Linked DNA regions of Thalassoglobus sp. JC818. The protein of the gene in region 1 interacts with the protein of each later gene in a pairwise test. Links are inferred from orthologs where the notes say so. Each region holds a gene or a part of one and is shown on either strand. Other genes may lie near its edges.

The links.
Region 2: the proteins of rho (region 1) and nusG interact in binary tests that used the Escherichia coli proteins (3 or more experiments, as listed by UniProt). The link is inferred for Thalassoglobus sp. JC818 from one-to-one orthologs.

What each region holds. Positions count from the first base shown.
Region 1 is NZ_JBFEFI010000001.1:1,065,803-1,073,459, forward strand. What follows is about bases 4,765-7,657. They hold rho (transcription termination factor Rho), read right to left. Parts: upstream 6,959-7,657; coding sequence 5,570-6,958; downstream 4,765-5,569. Other genes in these bases: AB1L42_RS03805 (calcium/sodium antiporter), read right to left, coding at 4,765-5,312; coaE (dephospho-CoA kinase), read right to left, coding at 7,131-7,657. Also shown: gnd (decarboxylating NADP(+)-dependent phosphogluconate dehydrogenase), read left to right, coding at 1-1,189; AB1L42_RS03790 (hypothetical protein), read right to left, coding at 1,508-2,047; AB1L42_RS03795 (hypothetical protein), read left to right, coding at 2,421-3,077; AB1L42_RS03800 (hypothetical protein), read left to right, coding at 3,363-4,148; more of AB1L42_RS03805, read right to left, coding at 4,215-4,764. UniProt on the Escherichia coli protein: Facilitates transcription termination by a mechanism that involves Rho binding to the nascent RNA, activation of Rho's RNA-dependent ATPase activity, and release of the mRNA from the DNA template.
Region 2 is NZ_JBFEFI010000004.1:541,824-549,515, forward strand. What follows is about bases 985-3,912. They hold nusG (transcription termination/antitermination protein NusG), read right to left. Parts: upstream 2,813-3,912; coding sequence 2,156-2,812; downstream 985-2,155. Other genes in these bases: rplA (50S ribosomal protein L1), read right to left, coding at 985-1,438; rplK (50S ribosomal protein L11), read right to left, coding at 1,623-2,048; secE (preprotein translocase subunit SecE), read right to left, coding at 2,866-3,309; rpmG (50S ribosomal protein L33), read right to left, coding at 3,643-3,798; tuf (elongation factor Tu), read right to left, coding at 3,878-3,912. In the rest of the region: rplJ (50S ribosomal protein L10), read right to left, coding at 106-648; more of rplA, read right to left, coding at 719-984; more of tuf, read right to left, coding at 3,913-5,074; AB1L42_RS13235 (prenyltransferase/squalene oxidase repeat-containing protein), read right to left, coding at 6,162-7,112; AB1L42_RS13240 (VanZ family protein), read right to left, coding at 7,124-7,588; AB1L42_RS13245 (aminotransferase class I/II-fold pyridoxal phosphate-dependent enzyme), read right to left, coding at 7,638-7,692. UniProt on the Escherichia coli protein: Part of the processive rRNA transcription and antitermination complex (rrnTAC). The complex forms an RNA-chaperone ring around the RNA exit tunnel of RNA polymerase (RNAP).

The DNA.
Region 1 (7,657 bases):
TATCGAACAGCTCAAAGGTCTGCTCGAACCTGGCGACATCATCATCGATGGCGGAAACAGCGACTTCGTCGACACAAATCGTCGATCCAAAGAACTCCGTGATGAAGGCTTCCAGTTCATCGGAACGGGTGTCTCCGGTGGAGAAGAAGGAGCTCTCAAAGGTCCATCGATCATGCCGGGCGGACACGTCGACGCATGGCCGCACGTCAAAGACATCCTGCAATCAATCTCCGCCAAAGTCGGTCCCAACGACGACATCCCTTGTTGCGACTGGGTCGGCGAAGACGGTGCTGGTCACTATGTTAAAATGGTTCACAACGGGATCGAATATGGCGACATGCAGTTGATCTGCGAAGCCTACTTCATCCTCAAGCACACCCTGAATCTCTCGAACGAAGAGCTCTATCAGGTCTTCAAGAGCTGGAACGAAGGGGAACTCGCGAGCTATCTCATCGAGATCACTCGGGACATCTTCACTGTCAAAGATGAAAAGACCGGCAACGATCTGGTCGACATGATCCTGGACACTGCAAAGCAGAAGGGAACCGGGAAGTGGATGAGCCAGCATGCCCTCGATCTGGGTGTGCCAACGACTCTCATCACCGAAGCTGTTTACGCTCGATGCCTCTCGGGTCAGAAAGATGCTCGAGTTCGAGCTTCTGAAGTCCTTAGTGGACCGGACGTCACCTTCGACGGAGACCGTGATCAGTTCATCGAAGATGTCCGTCAAGCACTCTACGCTTCGAAACTCGTCAGCTACGCTCAAGGCTACGTTCAACTCGATGCAGCTGCTGCGGAGTTCGGCTGGAAGCTAAACAATGGAAACATCGCCCTGCTCTGGCGTGGTGGATGTATCATTCGCTCGGTCTTCCTCGAAGACATCAAAGCAGCTTTCGACAAAAAACCTGAACTCGAAAACTTGCTGCTCGACGACTTCTTCAAGAAAGCTATCAATCAGGCTCAGCCAGCCTGGCGTCGAGTTGTCGCCACAGCGGTTAATATGGGACTTCCAGTGCCTGGATTCAGTGCTGCCCTCACCTACTACGATGGCTACCGTCGCGACCGATTGCCTGCGAACCTGCTTCAGGCTCAGCGAGATTACTTCGGTGCTCACACCTACGAGCGCATCGACACACCTCGCGGTGAAACGTTCCACACCGATTGGATTCGCGAGCGCAACCTGACATAGTTCGCTTGCAAACGTGCTCGCACTGACGAACACGATGAAATGACAAAAGGCTCCGACAGCAAGTCACGCTGTCGGAGCCTTTTTCATTGACTCAGCTTCAAGCACAGTCGAGTGTCTGCAAACGACACAATCCCCACTCCGAATTCATGGAGAAGACCGAACGAATTCGGAAGCGAGGATTGTGTTTCGCACTCAGGCTTGTGTGCAACTTTTCTTACTCGGGCTGTTAGCGAGAGCATTTTCTGATCGTGAATGCACGAGCAAGCACTTCCATTTGACTTATAGTGCAAGCGAGTGCACCGAAAAGAGCAACTTGCTCTAGTTCGCAGGAATGACTGCCGCTGGCTTCAATGATTCCGGAGCAGATTGTTTGAGCATCACGAACATGTGTTGCCCTTTCTTAGTCTTGAATTCTCCGGGTGCTTCAGCGTTCGGGAATCCGTAGATGAGTTTGACGACATCTTCGTCCTTGTGGATCAAACCAACCGCCCCGATTCCTGGCATGGGTGGCTTAATGCTCTCCATGACGATATGTGCACCAAGCTCATGCGGTTGAAGCTGGAACTTCGCCACGTAGAGTTCGCCGTCCTCAGCATCCAGAGTTTTGATCTGCTGATCAGTGAAGACCACCTGTTGTGCCTTCAGCTCTTCCGGCTTCAGTTCCTTCCCGTCCATCTCTCCTCGGATGATGCGGTAAGTTCCCTCCAGATCGCTCGCTTTCAGCTCGCGAGTTGGGTTCTTCTTCGCTGGTGAACGTTGATCTTGTTCCTGCCCCTGAGCCTGAACTGACAGTGCCAGCAGGCAGAGAGCAAGCAAACAAACGCCTGTCAAATTGATGATTCTTTCTCGATCGTTCATGGTCTTCTCCTCACACCGAGTCATTTTGTTTTCCTTAGTTGTTTCTGCAAATTCAGCAGTTCGTCTTGGATGCAATGCATGCTGCGTGCCGATCTCTCCAAGACGTGGAAACTCAAGCATTCTGTGCGGTTTCGGTGCAATTTCTGAGACTTGAACAGTCAACGTGAGCGAGAAACGTTCAGTCAATCGCTATGTTTTTCGATGAAAACAAACCCCATGCTGCTGCGAACCTGAATGAAGAGACTGGTCGTTTCGCAGCACTCGTTCAGCGCATGACAGATAGACGTTCCTCTCTGTGCGTGGTACAACTGAAGATTAAGGTCAGAGAATTTCCCTGAGATCGTGACGTCCATTTCAAAAGTGAGGGCATGACATGGCATGGTTCAGTCGATTCACGCGGTTCGGTGACGTCCATCTTTGCTTCGCTCAGGAACAGAACATTTCCTGTGGTCTGGCTTCCATCATCATGGCAGCTTTCAAGATCAATAAGCTCACGCCGAAAGTGACGGCGATGTATGGCGAAGACGATATGATGGCTAAAGCCAAAGCTCTGTTTGGTGCCAAGCCTCTCGGAGATGCCGGGCTGACCGGAAACAAGATGATCACGCTGCTGAACGATGACTCGCTGAACATGAAGGGATGGTCGTTAACGACACCCAACATCAATCAGATGAACAACGAGATCATTAAGAACGTTGGCGTTTCCGAAGGCTGGGGACCGACGATGAGTGTGACTCCGGTGATCATCATGGTGCAGTGGAAAGGTGGCACCGCTCGGCATTGGGTGCTCATCGACACTGTCCGGAAGATTTGGGGCTCGATTTACGCCACTGTTTGCGATCCCTGGGACGGCAGCGTTCACGTGATCAAAATCGAGAAGGACAAACGATTCGACTACGCAGCCCGAGATACGATCGACTTCGATTTCTGGGGAAAACGCAATCGATACGGCTCTAAAACGCAAGAAGGCAGTTCGACAATCACGACACCAACCTGGGTTGGGTCAATTATGCTCAAACGCACGACGTGACGACGCCCCAATCCTGTTGAGTTTTCACCACGGCTACGTCTTCCGGTTGCCACGCACAGACATTCAGATTCACTACTCTTCCTCGACGCCCGCTCGCTCAAAATCACTCTGGAAGCAGAAAGCTGTTCGCATTGCTGGCGATTCATAAACTAAGCTTCGGATGCCCGTTCCATCAATCTGCGCGGAACGGGGAAACTCTTGTCCGATCATGAAATTTTGCTCCCCCCTCGAATGCTACCTGTCTGAATAGACCTCATTTCATCTCTTTAAAGATTGAAAAACGCGATGGCAAAGAAGACCGAACAACGACTTCTCGCGAAACTGGCAGCTGGCCAGCCGCTGACTCCCGGAGAGATCAATTCGTTGTCCCTCAAAATCGCAAAAGGCCAAACAAAGAAGCGTGCGCGTTCGATCACCCAACAAGTCGAGCTGCGATACACAGCTCAACTTGCGCAACTCAGCGTGATGCAGCGACAGCAGGTGGTGAATGCTGTTCGCGATTACACAATGGACTCAACTTCGATCAACAATTCGTGTCGCGGCGGAGCTCCGAATGCCAACGCCCAGAGACTCGATCAAGTGTTTCAGATTTTCCATCAGCAGAACTGGGACAACGACTATCGCGTGACCTATCGACTGATGACTTACAAGCCGACAGACAACATGCCGTGGGGTGCAGCGGCCGCACCTCATATTGTCGTGGGTGATCGTGTTCGAGACGATGCTTTTCTGTCTGCCAGTGAGAACCGACAGCTGCTCGTCAACGGAGTCGAAAACCCCGGACCCAACGATCGGTACGTGAAGCTGGCCATCTATGGACGCGGCGGAATCAACATCTCGGGCGGCTCTCTCTATTCGAATGCCAATGAGAAAGCCATGATGAAGAGTGATCATCCGAAGACATGGCGATTCCGAACAGCACATGCTGGGCAGGCGGAAATCCTTTACGATCGAGGAACGGTCTTCCGCGTTCGGAAAATCACCCCGAACGGCAACAACGTTCACGTCGTGCTCTCCATCAGCAATGGAGGCGGAGGCGGCGGCGTGAAGAACATGTTCACCGGAACCTAATCGATTTCGCTGGCCATTCTGCGCTCTTCCAAACTGTCTCAGTTCAACGCAAGTTGGACGAATAGCTCAAACCGTCTGATCGTCCTTCGCCTCTTTGGTCGAGATCGAGCGATACACTCCAACAGCCATTGTGATGAGCGTCAGAGGGATAACGATCCCGAAGATCACGTACTCGAACGTTCGTTCGAATTCCGGCACGACTGTCGGAATCACCATCGACGCTGTGTAAATCATGTAGTAGGCGAAAAACAGAATCCCTTCCCATCTTGAGATGAGATGTCCGGTGAAAAAGATCGGCAGGCACGCCACAGCGACGGCGACCATGACTGGGACATCAAGATGCAGAGCCGCTTCGGGAACGGGAACTCCGATCGGCGACACCAGACTGGAGATGCCTAGCACTGCCATGATGTTGAAAAGATTGCTCCCGATGGCATTGCCGACGGCGATATCTCGTTCTCCTCGAATCGCAGCCATCACGGACGTCGCAGCTTCCGGAAGTGAAGTCCCGGCAGCCACGATCGTCAGGCCGATGATCAATTCCGAAACTCCAAGACTTCGCGAAATCGTCACAGCGGAATCGACGAACCAACGCGCTCCGACCACTAATAGAGCCAATCCCGCGACGAGCATGACGACATTAATGAGAGTACTTTTCGCCGTCGATGAACTCTCTTTCTGACCAAATTCCGCTTCGTATTCCGCCTGAATCGCCCCCTGCTCTCGCCGACTCTTAATGATGGCCCAGAGCGTATAAACCACGAGGCCGATCGAGAGAATCAAACCGTCCAGTCGACTGATGCTGCCATTCAAAGCCATCAACCAGACAAGGCCTGAGAGCCCAATCATCAGCGGAACCTCAAATCGAACGAGCTGCTGAGAGACCTGAAGCGGAACAATCATCGCGGAGAGTCCGAGAATCAGAAGCACGTTGAAGATGTTGCTGCCGACGATATTTCCCAGCGCAACATCTGGTTGACCATTCAACGAGGATTGCAGACAGACGACCAGTTCCGGGGCGCTCGTCCCAAATGAGACGACCGTCAGCCCGACCACCAGTGGTGAAACTCCGCACGAGACGGCGAGTTTCGAAGCTCCTCGAACCAGGAGTTCAGCACCTGCGGTCAAAACAACAAGTCCGACCACGAGCATCAAAATCGCCACTCCTGACTCCTCCTCATTCATCCATCGAAAAGTTTGCAGAACATAGCATATCGCTTTTTGCGTCGAAGAGTACAACTTCGCGCAGCGTCGTGGTCACGGAAGTCGTCGAGCGGCATTCACTCTGCGTAAGGCTTCGGTATGCACAAGGCACTTCTCAATGAGCCAGACAATGAGCGTATTCCCCACCGCCAAGCCACCATTGGTGCAGAATATCGCTTCCCAATGATTGAATTCCGAAGGGAATCGATCGGACGCGACTAAGTCAGATTCATTGACTGCAGGAATTCTGCGTTCGTCTTGGTGCGTCTCATTCGATTGGTGAGAAGTTCCATCGCTTCGACGGGATTCATATCGTTGAGCACACGCCGGAGGATCCAGACCAGTCGCAACTCGTCTTCGTCCATCAGGAGTTCTTCTCGACGAGTTCCTGACTTGTTGACGTCAATCGCTGGCCAGACCCGCTTTTCGACCATTCGACGATCGAGGTGCAACTCCGTATTACCGGTTCCTTTGAACTCTTCGAAGATCACCTCATCCATCTTCGATCCGGTATCGACGAGCGCGGTCGCGATAATGGTCAAGCTTCCGCCTTCATCGACAGCCCGGGCTGCTCCGAAGAAACGTTTTGGATGCTGCAGTGCATTGGCATCCACTCCACCGGTAAGAATCTTGCCGGAGTTAGGACATTCCGTGTTGTAAGCACGGGCCAGACGAGTGATGGAGTCCAGGAAAATCACGACGTTCTCGCCGTATTCGACCATCCGCTTCGCTTTTTCAATCACCATTTCCGCCACTTGAATGTGACGGCTGGGTGGTTCGTCGAATGTGCTGGAAACGACTTCGCAGTTGTCGCTTTTGACTTGCCGCTCCATCTCGGTCACTTCTTCCGGACGTTCGTCAATCAGCAGCATGATGACGTAAACATCCGGGTGATTTTGAATCACTGCTTGTGCGAGCTTTTGCAGCAACACAGTTTTTCCGGCACGCGGAGGCGAAACGATGAGCCCACGCTGGCCGAAACCGATGGGCGACACGATATCCACCACACGTGTGCTGATTTCAGCCTGATCATCTGATAGATGCAGTCGATCTTTCGGGTGCAGCGGAGTCAGGTCGTCGAAGGGAACTTTTTCCGATACGAGATTCGGATCCTGCCCGTTGATCGCTTCGACTCGCAGGAGAGCGAAATAGCGTTCGTTTTCTTTTGGAGGACGAATTTGTCCGGCGACAGTCGCACCCGTTCGCAATCCGAAACGGCGAATCTGACTTGGAGAGACGTAAATGTCGTCCGGACAGGGAAGATAGTGATAGTCCGGGCTGCGCAAAAAACCGAACCCGTCCGGCAGGATCTCAAGCGTCCCTTCGCCGAACATCAGACCGTTCATTTTGGTCCGTTCCTTCAGGATACGGAAAATGAGGTCCTGTTTCTTGAGCCCTTGATAGTCGGTGACATTTTCCTGCTTTGCCAGCTCGAACAATTCTTTGACCGTCATTCGCTGCAAGGCAGCGATGTGAATGTCCGACTGCTTGGCGTCTTCGTAGTGGGAGTTGGCAGGATCATAAATGGCTTGATCGCCGTCGGACGACTTCTGGCCAACGACGTCGGCGACATCCTTTGAGCGACCTGAAGTTGTTGATTTCGACATGATATTCTCGGGACAGTGTAGAGAGGAAGTTTTGGTGCCCTGGGTGGGATTGACGATTTTTCCTGAAATCAAAGATGGGCTTCAGAGTTGAAAAGGTGATTTGCAGTGAACGACAGCCCTGAACCTTAAGTGACTCAATTCAATCAGGATCTAGTGGTGATCATGGATGATGTTATGACTGAGACGGCTGTGAAACAGCTTCTCGATTTGTGGATTCGGTTTCGAACTGGCTGACATACCAGTCGATGAACAACGCGGCAGCCTGCTGTGGCGGAAGTGTGTGATCGACAACGAAGTCTGCCCTGTTTTTCTTCTCTGTCAAACTTAGCTGACTTGCTTCGCGCTTTGCGAATTCTTCCGGTGTCCATCCGCGCTTTTGGACCCGTTCCAGACGCACCTGTTCAGGAACATCCAGAAACACGACGGCATCGCAAACACTGACCCAGCCAGCTTCGATCATGAGCGCCGCATCGAGGAAAATGACCTCAGCCTCTAAATCTGATCTCATCTCCTGAAGTTGTTCTTCGAGGAGTCTTCGTATTTCCGGGTGAACAATTTGATTCAGTTGCAAACGTGCAGACTGCTGTTTCTCTTCAGTTCCAAACACCTGACGGGCCAGTGCAGACCGCACGACTTCGCCAGAGCTATCAAAAATGCCGTCTCCGAAATTCTCTCGAAGCTGCGATTTGACGGAATCAA
Region 2 (7,692 bases), on another replicon or contig:
CGTGGAAATCTGCCTGATTCCGGAGAGCTTTCCGCTCGAACTGTCAAAGGCAAATGCTTCCCACAAACTCAACAAATCTCGGCCTCACTCGGCCGAACCGGGACGCTACGCCGCGTCGCCGCCTTCGTCTTCGTTGTCTTCTTTGTCTGCAATCGCTTTCAATTGACCTGCCAGAGTCCCCCCTGGTCCAAGTAGTGCACCACTCAATGTTGCACCTGGGCTCAAAACCAGCCCAACAATCTGACCGATCAACTCTGTTCGGCTCGGTCCCTTGCTGATGTCAGTCACACCTTCAGAGTTCACACCCTGACCATCGACTGCGCCACCTTTGATCTCGAGATCGTCCATCTTCTTGGCCCAATCGGCCATTTCTCGAGACAGACCGACAATGTCTTCACCACCCCACGCAATCGCGGAAGGCCCGGACAGTGTTTCATCGAGGGTATCCATTCCGGACCCGCGAAGCACGACTCTCAACAGAGAGTTCTTCACACCCAGAATTGTGATCCCCTTTTTCTCAAGCTCCATACGCAAATTGTTGTTCGCAACCGCGTCGAGCTTGGAAATGTCCAACACCAGAAAATCTTTACGATCACCCAGGCGGTCCTGGAGATCATCGATCATCATCTTTTTGACTACTTTACTCATCAGACTTTTCCACTCTCGCCGCAGTAATGCAGCTGTAGTTCAATTGATTGACCCTAAACTCTCAACCGGATCAACCAGCCATCTGCGTTGGACTCACCTGCACACCCGGTGTCTGTGTCGCTGACACAGTCACAGAACGCATGTAAACACCCTTCGATGCCTGCGGCTTCAGTTGCTCAATCAACTTCAGCAGAGCATCAATGTTCTCAACAAGCTGATTGCTGTCGAAGGAAAGCTTCCCGACGAGGCAGTGAACATTCCCAGCGTCATCAACGCGGAATTCAACTTTTCCAGCTTTGTATTCTTTAACTGCGGTTGCGACATCCTGAGTCACAGTCCCCGCTTTTGGCGACGGCATCAAACCTCGCGGACCGAGCACACGACCGAGCGGTCCAACCACACCCATCATGTCTGGTGTTGCAATCGCAACATCGAAATCGAGCCAACCGCCAACGATCTTGTCAGCCAACTCTTTGCCACCAGCGTGATCCGCTCCCGCAGCGAGAGCTTTCTCAACATTCTGATCTTTACAGAAAACAAGAACTCGCTGAGACTTACCAATCCCGTGAGGCAAAACAATCGACCCACGCACGATTTGGTCGGCGTGTTTTGGATCGACACCCAGTCGAACGGCCAGCTCAACCGACTGATCCGACTTGCTTGGTTCAACACCTTTTGGAAGTTTTGATTCCAAACCCTTCAGTGCGTCAACTGCTTCAGAAACAGAAACCGCTCCCAGCCCAGAAAGAGCTTCTCGATACGCTCGTTGACGCTTCGACACTTTTGACATGACTGTACTCTTCTTTCGCTGCCTTCTGCAGACTGCTTCTAAACTGCTGACTTAGCTTAAAACCGACCAAGCACGCCAACGTAGTGCGACACACAACAAACTTGGAACTTCAGCCCGCAGACAACGAGCAACTCCGGGAAACTATCACCAACCTCTTCGCGACCTACTCACGAAGAACTGGCAACTAGTCGACGACTTGAATCCCCATACTTCGAGCAGTCCCTGCGATGATCCTCGCTGCATTATCGATATTCGACGCATTGAGATCGGCCAACTTCACCTGTGCAATCTCTTTGAGCTGCGCCTGTGTGACGGTCCCAACTTTGTCTTTCAAAGGATTCGAAGCTCCTTTGGCGACCTGAGCAGCTTGCTTCAGGAGAACAGCAGCCGGCGGGCTCTTGATAATAAAGGTGAACGAGCGATCATTGAACACTGAGATCACGACAGGGAGGGTTGTCCCCATCATCTCACGAGTCTGATCATTGAACTGCTGAACGAACTGCCCGATGTTGACACCGTGCGGTCCGAGAGCCGTACCCACAGGAGGAGCGGGAGTTGCCTGCCCACCTGTCACCTGAACCTTAATTTCCGCTACTAACTGCTTGGCCATTCCCAGCCTCATCCCTCATGACATCTAAGTCATTCAAAACCGTCATCGCCAATTAACCACACACTGAGTCACTCTGCGAGTCCAGAGCGGAGAGCCTTTCTGGCGAATCAGGCCTTCTCAACCTGCCAGTGTTCCAATTCGACCTCGGTTGGCCGACCGAAGATCTCAATAATCACTTTCACTTTGCCTGTCGCATCATCCATGCTGTCGATGACACCTTCGAACTCAGCGAAGGCACCTTCTTTGACCTTCACCTGATCACCGACAGTCACATCGAACTTCACAACAGGTCGAGGAGCTGCTTCCTTCTCCTCTTCCGCGGCAACATCCTGTCCCAACCAACGGCGTACCTCTTCATCTTCCATCGGAATCGGCTTGCCTGCCGCCCCGGTGAAGTCTCCCACGCCGCTTGTCGACCGCACGAGATGCCAACTTTCGTCGGTCATCTCCATCTCAATCATCATATAACCAGGCAGCAACTTCTGCTCACGAACGCGTCGTCCGCCACCTTTTGTCTCGACCACCTTTTCGGTCGGAATGAAGACTTCACCGAAGTGCTCTTCCATCCCTTCCATTTTGATTCGACGCAAAATCGAATCGCGAATGGATCGCTCCCGATTACTCTGCACCTTCAGCACAAACCATTTCCGTTCATTGCCGGAACCAGCCTGCTGTGCATCGTCAGAGTTCGTTTCTTCCTTATCCATGGCGAGCCACGCATCTTGATCGATCGCAGTGTGAAATTCAAGCGAACGAGTTGACAATTCTATTTTCGATTCACCCGACCGATTTGGAACAGGCGACACACCGGACGGCACTAATCAAGCGTGTCCAAATCGAGGAACCCGACAAGACCGAACAACTGTTGCCAGAGGAAGTCTGCGAGGTACAAATAAGCCCCCATTGCAAACATCACAACCAGCACAACAACCGTCGCACGCTTCAAGTAATCCCAGTCCGCCCAGGAAACTTTGTCGAGTTCTGCCTCAACTGAAATCAGAAAGTTGGCAAACGGTGGCCAGTTCACCAACCGATAAGCAAACCACAATCCAGCAATTCCGACCGTCAACGGGACGAACAACGCAACAGCTTGCGAAAATTCGGACAGAACTGTCACACGCAACCGCCAGGCGATTGCAACCATGACAATCCCGACAAAGGCTGCCGTCACCTGACGAACAACCCGTCCCTGATTTGGCTTAAACAGCCCTGGCACCAGGAAGTTGCCGAAAAATGTCGTTTCTGTCTTCGCTTTTGCCATCCTGGGCGATCCTTATTCACAAAAACACCACAACACAGAAGCGATCTCCCTGATCACTCACCGGTTGCGCCAAACTCCTGAAACGCTACTGATCGCAGGACACACACAGAACAGTTGGCACCAGCGACCACAATCAAACAAGCCGAAACTTAGCTTGACTGCGCACTCTAGAGGTTCGACAAAACCTCCGCAATCTTAAGACCGCCGACGCACTCTCTGGCAGAATAGTAAGGATCACCAGAGAGACTGAAACACGGGCGGAGAGACTTGAACTCCCAACCTGCGGATTTGGAATCCGCTGCTCTGCCAATTGAGCTACGCCCGTAAACCACGCTACTTTTTGCGAGATTCTTTGTGCAGAGTGTGCTTACGCAACTTTGGACAGAACTTCATCAGTTCTAGCCGCTCTGTTCCGCGCATCTCTTTGATGACGCGATAGTTACGCATTCCCGACTCTGTGCACTCAAGCCACACATATTCCCGGGCCATTTGCCACCTCCAAAAATCGCAGCGATCCGACGACTCGACCGAGGCGTCGGATGCTGACTCAAGAACTCTCTAGCTGATTCTACTCGAGGATCTTGGTGATCACACCAGATCCAACAGTCCGGCCACCTTCACGAATCGCGAAGCGGCTTCCGTCATCAAGAGCGACTGGCTTGATCAGCTCAACTTCGAGCTTCACGTTATCGCCAGGCATACACATTTCTGCGTCGCCCAGAAGCTTAACAGCTCCAGTCACGTCGGTTGTACGGAAGTAGAACTGTGGTCGGTAACCACTGAAGAATGGAGTCTTTCGACCACCTTCTTCTTTGCTCAAGACGTAGATCTCAGCTTCGAACTTCGTATGAGGATTGATGGTCTTCGGAGCAGCCAGAACTTGTCCGCGTTCAACATCTTCCTTACGAGTTCCGCGAAGAAGGATACCAACGTTGTCGCCAGCTTTTCCTTCGTCGAGAATCTTGCGGAACATCTCAACACCGGTGACGGTTGTTTCTTGAGTGTCACGCAGTCCGATGATCTGAACCTTTTCGCCAACTTTGACGATTCCGCGTTCAATACGACCGGTTACAACTGTTCCACGACCTTCGATCGAGAAAACGTCTTCGATCGCCATCAGGAACGGCTTATCAGCTTCACGAGCTGGTTCTGGAATGTCCGCATCGAGAGCGTTCATCAGCTCGCCGATACAAGCATTCTTGTCAGCGTTACCTGGATCATCGAGAGCTGGCTTCGCTGAACCACGCACGATTGTGACGTCGTCGCCTGGGAAGTCGTAAGTGTTCAGCAAATCGCGAACTTCCATCTCGACGAGCTCAAGAAGCTCTTCGTCGTCGACGAGGTCGCACTTGTTCAGGAACACGACGAGAGCAGGCACGTCCACCTGGCGAGCCAGCAGAATGTGCTCGCGAGTCTGTGGCATTGGGCCGTCCGCAGCCGAAACCACGAGAATCGCACCATCCATCTGAGCAGCACCTGTGATCATATTCTTGACATAATCCGCGTGACCTGGACAGTCGATGTGTGCGTAGTGACGGTTGTCTGATTCGTATTCAACGTGACTCACAGCAATAGTCACGGTTTTGGTTTCATCGCGAACCGTTCCGCCCTTAGCAACCTCAGAGTAATCAATCGCCTGAGCCAGCCCTTTTGTCGCCTGCACAGCCAGAATCGATGCTGTCAGAGTAGTTTTTCCGTGGTCGATGTGACCGATCGTCCCAACATTGACGTGCGGCTTTGTCCGTTGAAATGTTTCCTTCGCCATGACTAGCGCTCCAAAACTCCGTAAGTTCTCATAAGTGGTACCATGCGACCAACACAGTCGCGAAAGTCAGCTTCGACGCTTGCAGCACGCCTGACTACGTCGACACGGCAAAACCGGGTGGGTGCCGGTAAGCTGCTGGCGGGACTTGAACCCGCGACCTCGTCCTTACCAAGGACGCGCTCTACCAACTGAGCCACAGCAGCATAAACAAAAATCCGTGACGGCAAGCCGAAGCCCACCACTCACGGAAAAGAGCGGGTGAAGGGAATCGAACCCTCACCACCAGCTTGGAAGGCTGGAGCTCTACCATTGAGCTACACCCGCTGACTAGCAATCTGCTGGAATCATGAAAACCGAAGGGCACTCCTGTCAACTCACACAGCACTTCGCGTGTAAATCAGAAAGAAATTCCCACAGCCTGCACAATACGTCGCCGCGAACAATCCACTTCACAACAACAAACTGCCGAAATCCACGACAGCAAAAGCAACCGTATCAACGCCGCACCGCGACAAGACAAACTCGCACACAGCACGACAAACGCATCAAAAACATGGGGGCGGCAGGATTCGAACCTACGAAGGCTAAGCCATCAGATTTACAGTCTGACCCCGTTGGCCGCTTGGGTACACCCCCAAAAGTTTTATGCAAACCAGAGAACTTTCCGTCCCCTCTCTGCAAGAGCTAGCGGAGGGATTCGAACCCACAACCGCCGGTTTACAAAACCGGTGCTCTGCCGTTGAGCTACGCTAGCGGACGACCGGGTTGCAAGCCGCGAAGTATAGCGGTGACTCTTCCGCGTGCAAGGACTAATCTCATCAGTGCTTACGGAGTTCCGGCGAACCGCGATTTATAGCGAGGTCGTTGCGATGCTTCAAGCCGTCTTGCCACTTGAATTGCAAGCAATCATGAACATTTGAGAATCGCCAACCAGCCTCACTTTGAAAACGACAAAAATCGCCTGATCCATCAGCTCCGCGATGACTCTGCTCAGGAGAGATGGGAGCAGTAAACCGCTTTCGAAGTGCCTCCATTCAGCGACTGAACGAACAAGTTTGCAAGCCGATCATTGAAGAGACCGACGCAGTCACGAGAGGTTCGGGCTTTCTTCAGCGAGAAGCGCTTTCACTCCCAGCCCGTAAAACGTGTATTCAACATCGGCAGACTCATCCCAGGTCGCTGCGCGATATCCCCCGGTCGGAAATTCAAGTTGCGTTTCGAGAAGCTCACGTAACTCTGCCTGATTGAGCAATTCACCCAACCGGAGATCCTGAACGGTCAACAACCCAGTAAACGTCGACAAACTATCGGTAAACGGGACTCGAGAATTGGCCTGAAATCCGCCTTCATCGCCGCGAACATCCCGCAGAAACGCCCGCACGTCGTCGCAAATTTCATCGTCGACGGCATTCAGCTCCTGCAAAATTGCAACTGCAGCTGCGGTTGGATTCGTTCCGCTTCTCCTCATGGGAGCAATTTCAACGAACCCGCCATCATCTCGCTGGCGGTCATACAAAAACTGAATCAAAGCATTCGGCCGAGGAACTTCGCGCCCCAAGAGTTGATAGGTAAGCAGAACCAGAAAGGAGTGATAAGTACTGCCAGAAGAGCCTTCGACTGACTTCGCATACCCGCCGTCGCTTGTTCGCACTTCTTCCAATCGAGCCGAGACTAGATCCGGAAAGTCAGCCCCCAGTTCTTCGAGCAGGTCCTGCCCCGTGGCAACCTGCACTGCAAGTGCGGTGGAAAGCCAGTTCATCAGGTCGATGACCCCCAATCGCAAGGGATCATGCTGCGAGAGAAAACTCGCCACGGAGTTCGTGACGTCCGTTGACATTTCACCCAGCATGACCAGTGCACGAACAGCAAAGCTGGTGTAATAGAGGTCAGAATCTCCTTCACGCCCTGCAAACCCTCCATCGCTTTTTTGAAAGCCGAGGACGAAGCCCGCGTGACGCGACCGCCATTCCGGAGTCGTTTCGGAGAGACCTTCCGCCAAACGATTTCCGAGACGAATCAGATAAGGAGTACGCGACATCTCAGAATGACTTATTTTGCGACGGAGTCGACCGAACTGGAATGCGCTGGATACCCGAGTGCATTGGCAATTCGCACCGAACCTTGAGGAAGCCAAAGCAAACCGCGTTGCAAGACTAGCAGACCTGCGATCGCTCCGAACCCGTCAGAAACCCAGTCGAAAAAATCAGGTTGTCGCCCGACTGGTCCTTGCAGAATCTCGTCAATGGCGGCGAATAGCAGCAGCCCAAACGCCAGAGAAACCACCGGAAGCCGCAGCTGATGCCGCTCCAGGAAGACCATTCCACTGAGCACAGCGAGGACGAAGTAAGCCCCGAAATGCAACAACTTGTCATAGGAACTTGTCACGCCTTCGAACCCTTCGGGAACAGGTGTGTGAGTGAAAAAGAAAAGCGTCGCTGCATAACACAGCCAGACGATGCGAATCCCCCAAACCGCTTGGGAAGGGCTCTCCAGATTGTCTGACACACGACGCATTTTCACTTCCAAATCGAGTTCCTGAAGGGAAACTTCTTACTGGTCGAGCTTACGGCTCAGGATAAGGGTTTGCCAGCTGGAATTCCGGATGATTCTTCAGATAC